3 regions of the Nostoc sp. PCC 9305 genome follow, and region 3 is predicted to be linked to each of the others. Evidence: predicted binding sites of a transcription regulator. Region 3 holds the regulator's gene; each other region holds the start of a gene.
The links. The regulator HrcA, encoded in region 3, represses chaperone genes, less so after heat shock. The targets are predictions, from matches to a motif close to TTAGCACTCNNGANTCNNGAGTGCTAA.
Positions count from the first base shown of each region.

Region 1: a site for HrcA is predicted at 2,763-2,789, ahead of groL (chaperonin GroEL). Genes of this name have one in related genera too.
Region 2: a site for HrcA is predicted at 2,502-2,528, ahead of groES (co-chaperone GroES). Genes of this name have one in related genera too.

Region 1 covers NZ_CAWUDN010000078.1:29,919-35,252, forward strand. The annotation lists gene fabG (3-oxoacyl-[acyl-carrier-protein] reductase) at 1-539, shown strand, start outside; gene ACM0OX_RS24885 (Rpn family recombination-promoting nuclease/putative transposase) at 639-1,520, shown strand; gene ACM0OX_RS24890 (MraY family glycosyltransferase) at 1,582-2,664, opposite strand; gene groL (chaperonin GroEL) at 2,822-4,495, shown strand; gene corA (magnesium/cobalt transporter CorA) at 4,776-5,334, shown strand, end outside.
Region 2 covers NZ_CAWUDN010000015.1:83,244-88,577, reverse strand. The annotation lists partial or broken gene ACM0OX_RS08400 (transposase) at 33-206, opposite strand; gene ACM0OX_RS08395 (NIL domain-containing protein) at 390-698, shown strand; gene ACM0OX_RS08390 (response regulator transcription factor) at 774-1,451, opposite strand; gene ACM0OX_RS08385 (hypothetical protein) at 2,058-2,237, opposite strand; gene groES (co-chaperone GroES) at 2,547-2,858, shown strand; gene groL (chaperonin GroEL) at 2,968-4,602, shown strand; gene ACM0OX_RS08370 (Rpn family recombination-promoting nuclease/putative transposase) at 4,681-5,334, shown strand, end outside.
Region 3 covers NZ_CAWUDN010000012.1:75,036-80,369, reverse strand. The annotation lists gene ACM0OX_RS06950 (DUF3352 domain-containing protein) at 1-784, opposite strand, end outside; gene ACM0OX_RS06945 (rhodanese-like domain-containing protein) at 944-1,276, shown strand; gene hrcA (heat-inducible transcriptional repressor HrcA) at 1,743-2,867, shown strand; gene ACM0OX_RS06935 (DUF2834 domain-containing protein) at 2,990-3,664, shown strand; gene psbA (photosystem II q(b) protein) at 3,941-5,023, shown strand; gene aroC (chorismate synthase) at 5,310-5,334, shown strand, end outside.

The DNA of each region.
Region 1 (5,334 bases), on a different contig from region 3:
AAGTAGACGCACTAGTTAACGCCGTCATGGAAAAGTTTAAGCGTGTGGATATATTAGTCAACAACGCAGGTATTACCCGCGACACACTGCTTTTGCGTTTGAAGCCAGAAGATTGGCAAGCTGTGATAGACCTTAATTTAACTGGTGTTTTCTTTTGCACACGTGCTGTAAGTAAAATCATGCTGAAGCAGCGATCGGGGCGGATTATCAACATTACCTCTGTTGCTGGGCAAATGGGCAACCCAGGTCAGTCAAACTACAGCGCCGCCAAAGCAGGTGTAATCGGCTTTACCAAAAGCGTTGCCAAAGAACTAGCTACTCGCGGCATCACCGTTAACGCCGTCGCCCCTGGATTCATCGCCACCGACATGACTAGCGATCTCAACAACCCCGAAGATATTCTGAAATACATCCCACTCGGTCGCTTCGGTCAACCTGAAGAAGTTGCTGGGATGGTGCGTTTCCTCGCTGCCGAGCCCGCCGCCACCTACATCACCGGACAAGTCTTTAACGTCGATGGCGGCATGGTAATGGCCTAAATAGTTGAGCTAAATAATTGAGGGGTAGCGATTTTTCGTAGTTGGAGCTAGCTTTAGCGCCAACTACGAATTTATTAAATAAAATTTGACAGACTAGTTATGAAAACAGACTCTATTTTTTATCGTTTATTTCAAACTTTTCCTAGTGCTTTTTTTGAATTAATTAATCTGCAACCATCAGAAGCAAATGCATATAATTTCGCTTCAGTAGAATTAAAGCAAACAGCATTTCGGATTGATGGAGTCTTTCTTCCTGTTGCTGACACTAGTCGTCAGCCGATTTATTTTGTAGAGGTTCAATTTCAAAAAGATAATGAATTTTATGCTCGTTTATTTTCAGAAATATTTCTGTATTTACGACTTTACGCACCTACTTCAGATTGGCGAGCAGTAGTAATATTCCCTCGCCGCAGCCTTGAACCAACCCAAATACAACCTTATCGAGTCTTACTCGAAAGCCAATTGGTAACGAGGCTATATCTAAACGAGCTTGGAGAAGTAACTGAATATTCCTTGGGAGTTGGTATCATCAAATTAGTAGTTGTAAATAAAAAACAAACTCCCATATTAGTCAAAAGTTTGATTACAAAGACACGTTCGGAAGTGAGCAATAAAGCACTTCAACAAAAAGTGCTAGATTTAATAGAAACAATTGTAGTTTACAAACTACCGCGTATCAGTCGTCAGGAGTTGATAAAAATGTTTGGACTCGGTGATTTTGATATCAAAACTACCAGAATTTATGAGGAAGTGCGTGATGATATCATTGAGGAAGTGCGTAATGAAGTCAGGCAGAAACAGACTCTAGAAGTGGTTATGCGTCTGCTGCGACGACGCATTGGTAATTTGAGTCAACAATTGTCAGAGCGCATCAGTCAGTTATCTATTGAACAGCTTGAAAATCTAGCCGAAGCACTGTTGGATTTTTCCATAGAAGGAGATTTAGTTGCTTGGTTGCAAGACAATTTAACTCAAGCTTGAATTTTTTGTGGACAGAATAAACATAGTAGGGCTAGCACTGCAATGCCCACCCTACCAGTAACTAAGGCTGTTGGCGTATCCTTTGCCAGACTGTAAAGCCCAAAAGTAGGATAATGCTACTGGCGGTTGTCAGCATCACAGCCAAACTCATACCTTGTATTCTCATCGCCAGCAAGTTGAAAACTAAGGTAATTGACCAAAGCGTAAACGCAGCATTGCGCTGGGAGAGTCCCCAAGCAAGTAAGCGGTGGTGCAGGTGGTCTTTGCCAGGAGTACTCAGAGGGTTATTTCCTGCTAGTAGCCGCCGCACAAATACTTGAGTGGTGTCTAGCACCGGTAACAACAGAAATAAAACCGTAGGAATTAGCGCATAAACTGTGTTTTGTTGCAGTTTGCCTAAAATACTAGTTGCTGCCAGGACATAGCCGAAAAAGTATGCTCCGGCATCACCCATAATAATTCGTGACGGATGGAAATTATGGCGCAAAAATCCTAGTGCAGCACCTCCCAAAGCTGCAAGTACTAAGATTGCCGCGGCACGATTGTTAAATTGAGCTGCAACGCCCAACAAACTCATGGCGGTAATAAAGCTGATTCCTCCTGCCAAGCCATCCATACCATCCATCAAGTTGATGGCGTTGGTAATCCCTACTACCCATAGTACTGTTAGCAACATGGACAGAAGTGAGTCGATGGGAGTGCCAAACAGGACTTTGACACTGATACCATTAGCTACCAGTAACAGTGCCGTGACAATTTGCGCCCACAATCGCACAGAGGGCGGTAAGCCAAACTGATCGTCAATAAAGCCCACAAGGACTAATATCGAACCCCCCAACAGAATAGTGAGCACCTGAGCCAATACGTTTTGGAGTTCGATCGGTCGTAAAAGGCTAGCTAATACCAGCGCGGCAATCACGCCCGCGTAGATAGCCAGCCCCCCGGCATTGGGTAAAGGTTCTCGGTTGAGTCGCCGGGCGTTGGGTTGGTCAGCCCAACCTACCCGCAAGGCGAATTTGCGTACTGTCGGAATTAAACGCCAAGTTACAACCCAAGCTAAAAGGAACGTAAATACTACTGCCAACCAGCCGGTGCCGCCAGGGTCGGCAATACCAAGGGATTTAAGGGAGTTCTCTAGATTCATCTCCCAATTCAAGCATTACTGCCAGTATCTAATATGAGCATCACCTGTATATTAATCAATTTTTTTATTTCCATTTGTAACTTGAGCGGTGGGAGAGATTAGCACTCTGGCGCTGTGAGTGCTAAATTGTCTAATGGAAGCGCTGGAGAAATGAAACATGGCGAAAATTATTGCATTTGACGAGGAATCTCGGAGAGCTCTAGAAAGGGGTGTTAACGCCCTTGCCGATGCTGTAAAAATCACCTTGGGGCCTAAAGGTCGCAATGTCCTTTTAGAGAAAAAATTTGGCGCACCTCAAATTGTCAACGATGGTATCACTGTTGCCAAGGAAATTGAATTAGAAGATCCTTTGGAAAATACTGGTGCAAGACTCATCCAGGAAGTGGCCTCAAAAACTAAAGATGTCGCTGGAGATGGTACAACCACCGCCACAGTTTTAGCACAAGCCTTAATTCGAGAAGGTTTGAAGAACGTGGCGGCGGGTAGTAACCCTGTTAGCTTGAGACGCGGGATCGACAAAACTATTGAGGCACTGGTACTAGAAATTGCCAAAATAGCCAAGCCAGTAGAAGGAAGTGCGATCGCTCAAGTTGCCACTGTTTCTGCTGGTAACGATGAAGAAGTTGGCCAAATGTTAGCTCAAGCAATGGAAAAAGTCACCAAAGATGGTGTAATTACCGTTGAAGAATCTAAATCTCTCACCACCGAACTAGAAGTAGTTGAGGGGATGCAGATTGACAGGGGTTACATTTCACCCTACTTCGTCACCAACAACGAACGGCAAATCGTCGAATTTGAAAACGCCCGCATCTTGGTGACAGATAAAAAAATCAGCAGCATCCAAGATTTAGTACCGATTTTGGAAAAAGTCGCCCGTTCTGGTCAGCCTTTGCTAATTATTGCTGAAGATGTCGAAGGTGATGCTTTGGCAACTCTGGTGGTGAACAAAGCGCGGGGTGTACTGGCTGTCGCTGCCATTAAAGCACCTGGGTTTGGCGATCGCCGCAAAGCTTTGTTAGAAGATATTGCTATTCTCACCGATGGACAGTTGATTTCGGAAGAAATCGGCTTAAGCTTGGATACTGCTGCTTTAGAAGCGCTGGGAACTGCCCGCAAAATCACCATTGACAAAGAAAGCACCACAATTGTCGCTGGTAGTGTCACCAAGCCAGAAGTACAAAAGCGGATTGGTCAAATTCGCAGACAGTTGGAAGAAACTGATTCTGAATACGATCAAGAAAAACTGCAAGAACGCATCGCCAAGCTCGCTGGCGGCGTGGCAGTGATTAAAGTGGGTGCGGCAACGGAAACCGAGCTCAAAGACCGGAAACTGCGGATTGAAGACGCGCTCAACGCTACTAAAGCTGCTGTGGAAGAAGGTATTGTTCCTGGTGGTGGGACAACCTTGATTCACTTAGCTAAGGCGGTAGAAGCGATTAAAAAGACCTTACAAAATGACGAAGAAAGAATTGGGGCTGATATTGTCGAACGAGCGCTAGAAGCCCCCTTGCGCCAAATAGCAGACAACGCTGGTGCGGAAGGTTCTGTAATTGTCTCGAAAGTTCGGGATAGCGACTTCAACATTGGGTACAACGCTGCTACTGGCGAATTTGAAGACTTGATTGCTGCTGGTATTATCGACCCTGCCAAAGTCGTGCGTTCAGCTTTGCAAAACGCTGGTTCCATTGCTGGTTTGGTCTTAACCACCGAAGCGATCGTTGTTGAAAAGCCAGAGAAGAAATCCGCTGCTCCTGCTCCTGATATGGGCGGCATGGGCGGTATGGGTGGCATGGGCGGCATGGGAGGCATGGGCGGCATGGGCATGTTCTAACTTCTGCTGACCCAGATAAATATTTTTTAAACAGTTTGTCTTGCCAAGGCAAACTGTTTTTTTGTAGCATTGCTGATTCAGATGCAATATGTTATACCAATTCGTAATTCGTCAGATTAAATCTGGGTGATGACCAAATTAGCAACCTAAATAATTGCCTAATTTAGAAATTAACGTCTTTATATTAATTTTTGTAAAATAACGTGTAAGTTATCCTTATGTCCTTTGTTATTTACTAATGACAAATGACCAATGACAAATGACTATTAGGTAATATTGCATGGCACGAAAAATACGTCGCCTTCCTAAAATACTCACCAAGCTGTATGAAGACGAGTTCCATCATCAACCAGGGACTATACCTGGAACCATTTTTATTGATGCAGATGCTCCACCACCAATAATTTTTTTGATTGACTATAACCAAACCAATTTCATCCGCGAACAAATAGAAACTCCAGAGGAGTGTGTCTCTTATCTAGAAGCGGAATCGGTTTCTTGGGTAGACGTACAAGGTTTAGGCAGTCAAGATATATTACAACGATTGGGTAACATTTTTAAGTTACATCCTCTAGTTTTAGAAGATGTAGTCAATGTACCGGAACGTCCCAAAACAGAAGATTATGAAGATCAATTACTTTTCATTGCCCGGATGGTAGTGCCAAAGGAAAGAACATGTGGTTTTTATAGCGAGCAAGTGAGTTTGATATTAGGAAAAAATTATCTGCTGACAGTACAAGAGGAACCAGAACATGATTGCTTTGAAGCGGTGCGATCGCGAATTGAAAAAAATAAAGGTATCATCCGTAAACAGGGAGCGGATTATTTGGCTTATGCTC
Region 2 (5,334 bases), on a different contig from region 3:
AATAGATAAAAGATTGGGTTCTTCGGTTAATTTTATGGATAATTAATAGTAAAATGCCAGTTTAATAAACTGCATAATCTGAAATTGCTAAAGTTACGAAAGCCATATCCAAGCCTTTTAACTAACTTGAGTTTATTATTAATTACTCCTACAGCACCACTCGTGGTTCTGTAGGAGGAATAACCGACTATTCCACCAAACCATCTAAAGAATAACAATCAACTTCATCACTGCCGAATTATGAGCAATGATTTATATTTATTACATCAAGATTAATAGTTTGCCAAGGCACATACTTTCTTGCTTGCCTGCGTGGGATAAGTGACGCTAGTGTTAAAAGAATTGTGCAAAATAAAACCCTCATCCCAGAAGTCGAGTAGAAAGCTAGAATGGCAATTCCAAATAAACAAGTAAAATCTAATACAGATATTTTAGATAATAGACGCACCCAAACTCGCATCCAGGTTCGCATTCCTAAAGACTTGCATGAGGAACCAGTAATTTCACGACTGGTTTCTCACTACGGTATCACAGTCATTATTGCTGATGCTCAGGTAGGCGCAAACGTGCCACAATATAGCTGCTTCGATCTGGAACTACGGGGAACTATTGCCCAGATTGAAAGTGCCTTGACTTACCTGGATGAACTGGATTTAGAAGTTTTGCACCAATCCAGCCCTGAAGAAGATGGTTGGTAGATTTATTAGGAGTTAGGAGTTAGGAGTTAAAAAATTCATAATTCATAACTCCTAACTTTTAACTCTTAACTTTGTTTAAGCCATTTGATTTTCAATCGCCCACCGCGCTAGTTCAGTGCGATTGTGGAGATTAGTTTTGCCCAACATATTGGACACATGGCTTTCAACCGTGCGCTGACTAACATTAAGTTCTTCAGCAATTTCACGGTTAGCTAAACCCCTAGCAACAAACTGAACTACTTTCAGTTCGGTTGGGGTTAATTGCACATCGAAGGGAACCTGGATACGAGAACCGTTTTCGCCTCCTTTTGCTTGGTGTTCTTTCCAACGGATAGTTTGTTTCAGCGAGGATTCAACTTGCGCTACGAGTTCTTCTGGTTCAAAGGGCTTGACCATATAAACATCAGCACCTTTGTTCAGACCTTTAACTCGGTCTGCACTTTGTCCCTTAGCTGAAAGGAAAAGAACCGGAATCCAGCTGGTGCGTTCGTTTTGCCGGACTTGTTCCACAAAAGTATATCCGTCCATTTCCGGCATCATCACATCGCAGATGATCATGTCTGGAACATCTTGCTCTAAAATTTCCAGAGCTTCACGTCCATTTTCAGCGGTGATGACTTCATATCCCCGGAATTCTAAGTAATCCTTCACCAGCAAGATGAGGTTAGGGTCATCATCAATCAATAGAAGTCGTTTGTGATCTTTCATGCTGGGCTCTTTCATAGCAGTGGCACTTGTCGCGCTTCGGTCCATCAAAGTCTTGAATATTTATCCTCTATGGTGGGTTATTCGAGATGTTGTCCTTTTTCCTACTTAACTTGCCTTTGCTGTCTCGAAGTCTCAAAAATGCCGAGCACTTTCAATAGACTAGTAGCTCGATAGCAAAAGTCCAGCAAGGATACGTATAGCAGTAGTATCTATAATGCGCTATTATATATCGCTTTGAAAGGGGCGGGGTAAAAAACACTGATTAAATAATAATCTTTCGGACTCACAAGTAAGTATTGGCTTAAAGATGACCCTACCTCAAAACCAACCCGCACTTTCTTAAAGCTTACTGCTATACCATATCTTTTGGTTGTTAAGCCTCTATAAGGTGTTCACAAGAAACTAGGGAAGTTTCTGGCAAAAGATGGATTGAAAACGCATATTCTTCTACCACCTTATTGCCTATTCAGTGTTCTCGGATAATCCGCAGGGTAACTTCCGGGTTTGCTTGGCGATACCAGACACCATCAGGATAAACCACCATTATGGGTCTAGAACAAGAAACACGCAAGCGTTTGGCTTTAGTTTTATAGACGCAAATAGAATAACTTTAGTGCGGCTCATCAAGTTTTAAATCTTTAAGTCGCTTTTTTAAGTAATCCCAGAATTCCAGACTAGCTCGTTTTGAGCAGCAATTGTCTGGTCAGCGCAAATAAAAATATGTCGCTGAATTTTTGCAAGTCCTAAATTTTCTACACAATTACTCAGGGTCTTAGTGGTTTTGGGAATTTGATCGCTGTACTGGATCGGTGTCACTGTGTTGTTACTCATTGAGCGGCTCCCTGATTACAGTTCTATAAAAATTTGCAAGCTTTGCAAATAAAGTTGACTGGGGAGTGGGGAACAGAAAAATGGGGAATAGGAAAGAATTCTCATAACTCTTCACTCCCCACTCCCTACTCTCTTCGTAACTTACAGAACAAAACCTGAAAGGTAGAAATAATTAAGCATTTATACTTAAGTACATCTATGACCTTCTAGTTCGGGAACCCGTACTCAAGGCATTCTTGCCATTGGACGGCAATTTTCGGTAAATTAGCACTCAGGAGTTGAGAGTGCTAAACTCTGGAGAAAATAATTATGGCAGCTTTATCTTTAAGCGTTTCTACAGTTAAACCTTTAGGCGATCGCGTTTTCGTAAAAGTGAGCGCCTCTGAGGAAAAGACCGCAGGTGGTCTGTATTTGCCCGATACCGCCAAGGAAAAACCCCAGGTAGGGGAAGTAGTGGCCCTTGGCCCTGGCAAGCGTAATGACGATGGAAACCGTCAGGAATTGGAAATTAAAGTCGGCGATAAGGTGCTGTACTCTAAGTACGCCGGCACTGACATCAAACTCGGCACTGAAGAATATGTACTGCTTTCTGAAAAAGATATTTTAGCAGTTGTTATCTAGTGGGGAGTGGGGAATAAGCAATAGGGAACGTCAAAGACAATGCCCGATGCCCAATACCCAATACCCAATTCAAGAAAAAAATTGACTTACTCCCGGAATTTAGACACCTATGGCAAAGCGCATTATCTACAACGAAAACGCCCGTCGCGCCTTGGAACGAGGCATTGACATCCTGGCTGAGGCTGTAGCTGTTACCCTTGGCCCCAAAGGTCGTAACGTAGTTCTAGAAAAGAAATTTGGCGCACCGCAAATCGTCAATGACGGTGTAACGATCGCTAAAGAAATCGAATTAGAAGACCATATTGAAAACACTGGTGTAGCTTTGATTCGTCAAGCTGCTTCTAAGACCAATGATGCTGCGGGCGATGGCACCACAACTGCTACCGTTTTAGCTCATGCGATCGTCAAAGAAGGCTTGCGGAACGTTGCAGCTGGTGCTAACGCAATTTCCCTGAAGCGTGGTATTGACAAAGCTACTGCCTTTTTAGTAGACAAAATCAAAGAACACGCCCGTCCAGTGGAAGATTCCAAAGCCATTGCCCAAGTTGGTGCGATCTCGGCTGGTAATGACGAAGAAGTTGGTCAGATGATTGCCCAAGCAATGGACAAGGTAGGCAAGGAAGGCGTAATTTCCCTAGAAGAAGGGAAATCTATGTTTACCGAGTTGGAAATCACTGAAGGGATGCGCTTTGACAAAGGCTACATCTCTCCTTATTTCGCTACCGACCCTGAGCGGATGGAAGCGGTTTTTGATGAGCCTTTCATACTGCTGACTGATAAGAAAATCGCTTTGGTACAAGACCTTGTACCAGTGTTAGAGCAAGTAGCTCGTGCTGGTCGTCCTTTGGTGATTATCGCCGAAGATATTGAAAAAGAAGCTTTGGCAACCTTGGTAGTAAACCGTTTGCGCGGTGTACTCAACGTGGCTGCTGTTAAGGCTCCTGGCTTTGGCGATCGCCGCAAAGCACTACTAGAAGACATCGCTGTTTTAACTGGTGGTCAACTAATTACCGAAGATGCTGGTTTGAAGCTAGATAACACCAAGCTGGATAGCCTGGGTAAAGCTCGCCGGATCACCATCACCAAGGACAGCACCACAATTGTTGCCGAAGGTAACGAAGCTGCTGTTAAAGCTCGTGTAGAACAGATTCGTCGTCAAATCGATGAAACCGAATCTTCTTACGACAAAGAGAAATTACAAGAGCGTCTTGCTAAACTCTCTGGTGGTGTTGCTGTAGTGAAAGTTGGTGCAGCAACCGAAACCGAAATGAAAGACAAGAAGTTGCGCCTAGAAGACGCTATCAACGCTACCAAAGCTGCTGTGGAAGAAGGTATCGTTCCTGGCGGTGGTACAACTCTGGCTCACCTTGCTCCTGAATTGGAAGTTTGGGCAAAGAGCAATCTTAAGGATGAAGAGTTGATTGGTGCGTTGATTGTCGTTCGTGCCTTACCTGCACCTCTGAAGCGGATTGCTGAAAACGCCGGTCAGAATGGTGCTGTGATCGCTGAACGCGTGAAAGAGAAAGAATTCAACGTTGGCTACAACGCTGCAACAAACGAATTCGTCGATTTGTTGGCTGCTGGTATTGTTGACCCTGCGAAAGTGACTCGTTCTGCTCTGCAAAACGCTGCTTCCATCGCTGGTATGGTGTTGACAACCGAATGTATTATAGTTGACAAGCCTGAGCCTAAAGATGGCGCTCCTGCTGGCGCTGGTGCTGGCGGCGGTGACTTCGATTACTAATACTTTGTAGTTACATAAGTTGAAAAACAGCTGCTTCCCTTGTGGAGGTGGCTGTTTTTTTGTGTCAGGAGAAGAAGGGTGAGTTACGACAACGCTTGTAAATATTTAGCTGAACAGTACCCAGCCGAGTTTGTCCGTTGGTTGCTTCGGGTAGAGGTGCAACAAATTGAAGTCTTAAAAACGGAACTCACGCTTGAACCAATTCGCGCGGATTCTGTGACATTTTTGCAAGCAGCTAACCAAATTTTGCACATTGAATTTCAAACTTTGGCGAAATCTAATCCGGCGCTTAATTTCCGAATGCTTGATTATTCTGTGAGGCTGAAGCGCCAATACCGTTGTCCTGTAGTGCAAGTACTAATCTTTTTGCAAGAAACTACTAACGAAATTGCTTTTACTGAAGAATATCGGGACAATACGACGATTCACCAATATCAGGTTGTTCGTCTTTGGGAGCAAGATTCAACACTATTTTTAGTTAATCCGGCGCTGTTACCTTTAGCAAGCTTGACGCGAACTGACTCGCCACAAACTTTACTGGCACAAGTGGCTGAACAAGTCGCTACAATTCCAGATAGGGAGGAGCGACAAAATATCGCGGGTTGTGTAGAAATTCTGGCGGGTTTGCGATTTGACAAGGATTTGGTTCGGCAATTTTTACGGGAGGATATTATGAAAGAATCTGTAATTTATCAAGATATCGTTCAAAAGGAAGCGTTTAAATTAATTAGT
Region 3 (5,334 bases):
TAGGATTTAACACCAAGGATATAATTTGGCTGTTATAAAGTTGTTCTGGTAACTCTAAGCCTTGCCATTTTGCCACGATGGGAAGATTCAAGAAAGCTACAGCTAATCCCCCTTTGAGCCGTTCTTTGGTAGCTTTTTGGTATTCGGGTGAGCTAGTTAAATTCAAATCGGGCGCTTGGACGTTATTGATAGCATCTCGTAGTACTTTCGGATCGTTGGCAAATAAGACGAAGCCTTCACCGACAACAGCACCAGCAAGCAAGTCTTGTTTTGGTTGAGAATTGTCAGAAATCAGTTTTACAGCTTTATATTGTTCAACAGCTAAGGTTGCTCCGGCTAACGCTCGTTTAGAAAACAACAATTCGACAAACTCGCGGCTTTTCTCCGGTTGCTTGGTTGCTAATGCCAACAAATACCCTGGCTGTTGTCCGTTTTCTGGATCGCGATCGATATCTAAGGTAGCGATCGCTAATGTAATTTCATCCCCTAACCAGGGTTGAATGTCTTGTTTGTAATCTATGCCACTCTTGGCGAATAAACTGGTTTTGAGTTTAGATAGTTCCTCTTCGCGCTCCAACGCCTGCAAACGGTCAGGATTCGTCAATAATGAAACCATTGCAGGGGAAAGCTTTGACACGAATATGGCTGCACCAGGCCCAGAGCTAGAAGCAATGAGGTTAGCCGGACTTTTAGCGAAAAACCAGTAAAAGCCTGCGATCGCAATTACTAGCAGGGCGATCGCCCCAGCCACGATAAAACCGATAAATGAACGTTGCCTATTCACATTAAACCTATTAAAAAAGACGGTTTACAGCCATTTAAGCAGAAAGCCTAGCAGAATTAATCAACCCCCTTGATTATGGATGCTGATGTCAAGGCAGAAATTTTCTGTCACCATAAATAGTATTAGGACTGTTTACGAAAACCTCATGACAGGGAACTCATGAATCAAATTAGTGTAGAAGAACTGGCGCAACGTCTTTCTTCTAGTGATGCAAGTATTCAGCTAGTAGATGTGCGTGAACCAGGAGAATTGGCGATCGCTAGCATTGAAGGCTTTGTCAACCTACCTTTAAGTCAATTTACCGAATGGGGAGATCAAGTACCTACCCTCTTCAATCCCGAAGCCGAAACCTTAGTTTTATGCCACCACGGCATCCGCTCTGCCCAAATGTGCCAGTGGTTAATTGCTCAAGGTTTTACAAATGTGCAAAATATTTCGGGTGGTATTGATGCCTATTCCCAATTAGTAGACCCTTCAATTCCCCAGTATTAACTTCTGCTCGGATACATCATTCAGATGGAACTTACTCTTCCATCTGACTTTTGCTATGCTAAAGATAGAAGTACATCAATTTAGAGGCTTGCCGGAAAGTTTGAAATTAGGGCATCAAGTACATCTGCACAAAAATGTTGGATTGCTCTAAATTACAGTTCGGTAGTAGCCCCTGAAGATAATACGTATCTAATAATACTGTTGCAAGCAGAAATTTATGCAAAAGTACGGTTAGAAAAAAGCATCGGAAGGGTACATTATAACTAGCAGCTTTTGCAAAAAAATTGAGCTACTATTTCAACCCTAATCTTAAAAAATGCTTTGTACATAAACTTTAAAGATACTTATCATAATATAGTTATATAATTTGATACCTTAATAAATTATTAATATTTTCTGTTTTCGATTAAATCCACAAATTTCTTGAGAGTTTGATTAAAATTTGCCTTCAGCAAAACATACCATAATGGAAGTTCAGTTAACAAATCGACAACAGCATATACTTTGGGCAACGGTACGTCACTACATTGCTACGGCAGAGCCAGTTGGTTCAAAGGCTTTGGTTGAGGAGTACGATCTGGGTGTAAGCTCGGCGACAATTCGCAATGTAATGGGTGTTTTAGAAAAGTCTGGATTGCTCTACCAACCACACGCTTCTGCTGGACGTGTACCTTCAGATTCAGGCTATCGCATTTATGTTGACCAGCTAATTACACCTTCTCTGCGTTCGCGCAGCGTGTCGCAGGGAAGTGGTGCTGAAACTTTAGGGCGAGAAGTAGAGGTAGCACTGCAAAAGCATCTCCAGTGGGAAGATCGGAGTTTAGAAACCTTGCTGCAAGGAGCCGCGCAGATTTTAGCAACCTTGAGTGGTTGCATTAGCTTGATCACTATGCCGCAAACGACTACAGCACTATTGCGACATCTGCAATTAGTACAAATTGAAGCTGGGCGGATCATGCTGATTGTCGTAACGGATGGTTATGAGACACATTCTAAATTGATGGATTTGTCGCCAACACCAGAAGAAACCCAGCGGGATTCAGAGGTAATAGATCGCGAGTTGCAGATTGTTTCTAACTTTTTGAATAGTCACCTGCGGGGGCGAAGTCTGTTGGAATTAGCCTACCTCAACTGGAGCGAACTAGATCAAGAATTCCAACGCTACGGGGAATTTTTGAAAAACTCAGTTGCCGAATTGACTCGTCGCACTCTCGCGCCGACTGCAACCCAAATTATGGTTCGGGGTGTGTCAGAAGTTTTGCGCCAGCCAGAATTTTCCCAGTTACAGCAAGTACAAACAATTATCCACCTGCTGGAAGAAGAACAAGACCAACTGTGGCGATTAATATTTGAGGAACCAGAACCAGACGATGGTGGAAAACCAAAGGTAACAGTTCGCATTGGCGCAGAAAATCCATTAGAACCGATACGCACCTGCACCTTGATTTCTTCTAACTATCGCCGAGGTTCGATACCCGTAGGAAGTGTGGGAGTTTTGGGGCCAACGCGCCTAGATTATGAAAGTGCGATCGCAGTAGTAGCATCTGCTGCTGATTACCTCTCAGAAGCTTTCAGTTATTTCAATCCTTAAATCGTATCAGGTGATATTTAGGGATAAACTACTAAGGGTGTAGGCGAATAGACAATATAATAGCAGGCAGATAGCCCAATTTATAGCGGCAAAATCAATAATTAATACTACCAAAATCTTTCATGGTTAGAAAAATTGCCTTTGGCTTGCTGTGGCTAGGATTTGTTGTCTATGCTTTTTTCCTCGCGCCTCCCGATCAACCCGGTACATTCGAGTTAATTAAAAACCTTTCTATTGGGCAGTGGCAAGGCGTTAACCCGTTAGTCATAGCACTATTCAACCTCATGGGCATCTGGCCTCTTATTTACAGCGCAGTAGTATTTATTGATGGTAGAGGACAAAAAATACCTGCTTGGCTGTTTGCTACTGCCTCTTTCGGAGTTGGTGCTTTTGCCTTGTTGCCGTACTTAGCCTTTAGAGAACCAAATAATCAGTTTGTCGGTCAAAAGAATATCTTACTCAAGGTACTAGATTCTCGTGTGACTGGTTTTGTATTAACGGTAGCCACAGTTGTTCTAGTCACCTACGGTATAAGAGAAGGAGATTGGGGCAGTTTTGTGCAAGAGTGGCAAACTAACCGCTTCATCCATGTGATGAGTTTAGATTTTTGCTTACTCTCCCTATTATTTCCCACATTACTTGGGGATGATATGGTGCGTCGCGGTTGGAAAAGTCCCCAGTTGTTCTGGTTAATAGCGTTGATACCACTATTCGGCCCATTGGTTTATTTATCTGTGCGTCCATCTTTACAAGAGGTGGGTATAGAGTCCATATCCAAGCAGCCAGCAACGAATTGAAGAATAAAGTACATTTTTCACAATCCAAAATCGTTCGATGGTTCCTGAGCGAAGTCGAAGGACTGAGCGTAGCGTTCCGCAGGAAAGTCTAAAATCCAAAGTGATATCATCCAAAGTCCCCGCTTTTCATAGGTTTGGGGATTTTCTGTGGGTGTGTAAATCCAAGAGAAAGTTTTTTCTGAAAGTACTTTACAAAACGCAATAAATTATTTAAGATGTGTAACAGGTAGTCAAACCTACCTAAATTCATCTGCAAATAATCGCATTTATAAAACAATGACAACAACCTTACAACGTCGCGAAAGCGCCAACGTATGGGATCGATTCTGCGAATGGATCACCAGCACCAACAACCGGATCTACATCGGTTGGTTCGGCGTAGTAATGATTCCAACCTTGCTAGCGGCTACCGCTTGCTTCGTAATCGCTTTCATCGCTGCTCCTCCAGTAGACATTGATGGTATCCGCGAACCAGTAGCAGGTTCTTTGATTTACGGAAACAACATCATCTCTGGTGCAGTTGTTCCTTCCTCCAACGCTATCGGCTTGCACTTCTACCCAATTTGGGAAGCAGCTTCCTTAGATGAGTGGTTATACAACGGCGGCCCTTACCAATTGGTAATTTTCCACTTCCTGATTGGCATATTCTGCTACATGGGTCGTGAATGGGAATTATCCTACCGCTTAGGTATGCGTCCTTGGATTGCGATCGCATATTCAGCACCTGTTGCAGCAGCAAGTGCAGTATTCTTGGTATACCCCATCGGACAAGGTTCTTTCTCTGATGGTATGCCCTTGGGTATTTCTGGAACCTTCAACTTCATGATCGTGTTCCAAGCAGAACACAACATCTTAATGCACCCCTTCCACCAACTCGGTGTAGCTGGTGTATTCGGCGGAAGTTTGTTCTCTGCAATGCACGGTTCTTTGGTTACATCTTCCTTGGTTCGTGAAACAACCGAAACCGAGTCCCTTAACTACGGTTACAAATTCGGTCAAGAAGAAGAAACCTACAACATCGTTGCAGCCCACGGCTACTTCGGTCGGTTAATCTTCCAATATGCTTCTTTCAACAACAGCCGTTCACTGCACTTCTTCTTAGCAGCATGGCCTGTAATCGGAATCTGGTTCACCGCCTTGGGTGTAAGCACAATGGCGTTCAACTTGAATGGTTTCAACTTCAACCAATCAATCATTGACTCTGAAGGTCGTGTGATTGCAACTTGGGCGGATGTAATCAACCGCGCTAACCTGGGTATGGAAGTAATGCACGAGCGTAACGCTCACAACTTCCCTCTTGATTTGGCTGCTGGTGATTCTGCTCCTGTAGCTTTAACTGCTCCTGCTATCAACGGTTAATTCTGAAGTTTAGCTAAATAAGAGAGCGCCCTCTGGTAACGGAGGGCGCTTTCTCATTTGTACAGGTAAAAGATAAGGTTAGATAGCAATCCTAAATGAGTTGTGAAAAATAGTTTTCTAATCGAACCACAGAGGCGCAGAGAACACGGAGAGATAAGAAATAGAGGTTTTAACAAATAATTTAGGAATGCTATACGTCAAACATTCCCAGTGCCAAAGCATAAAAATTAACTTTTGCACGAACTCTAGGTAAAATACATAAGCCTAATCCTTTTTCTTTAAGATCATGGGCAACACTTTTGGTCATCTAT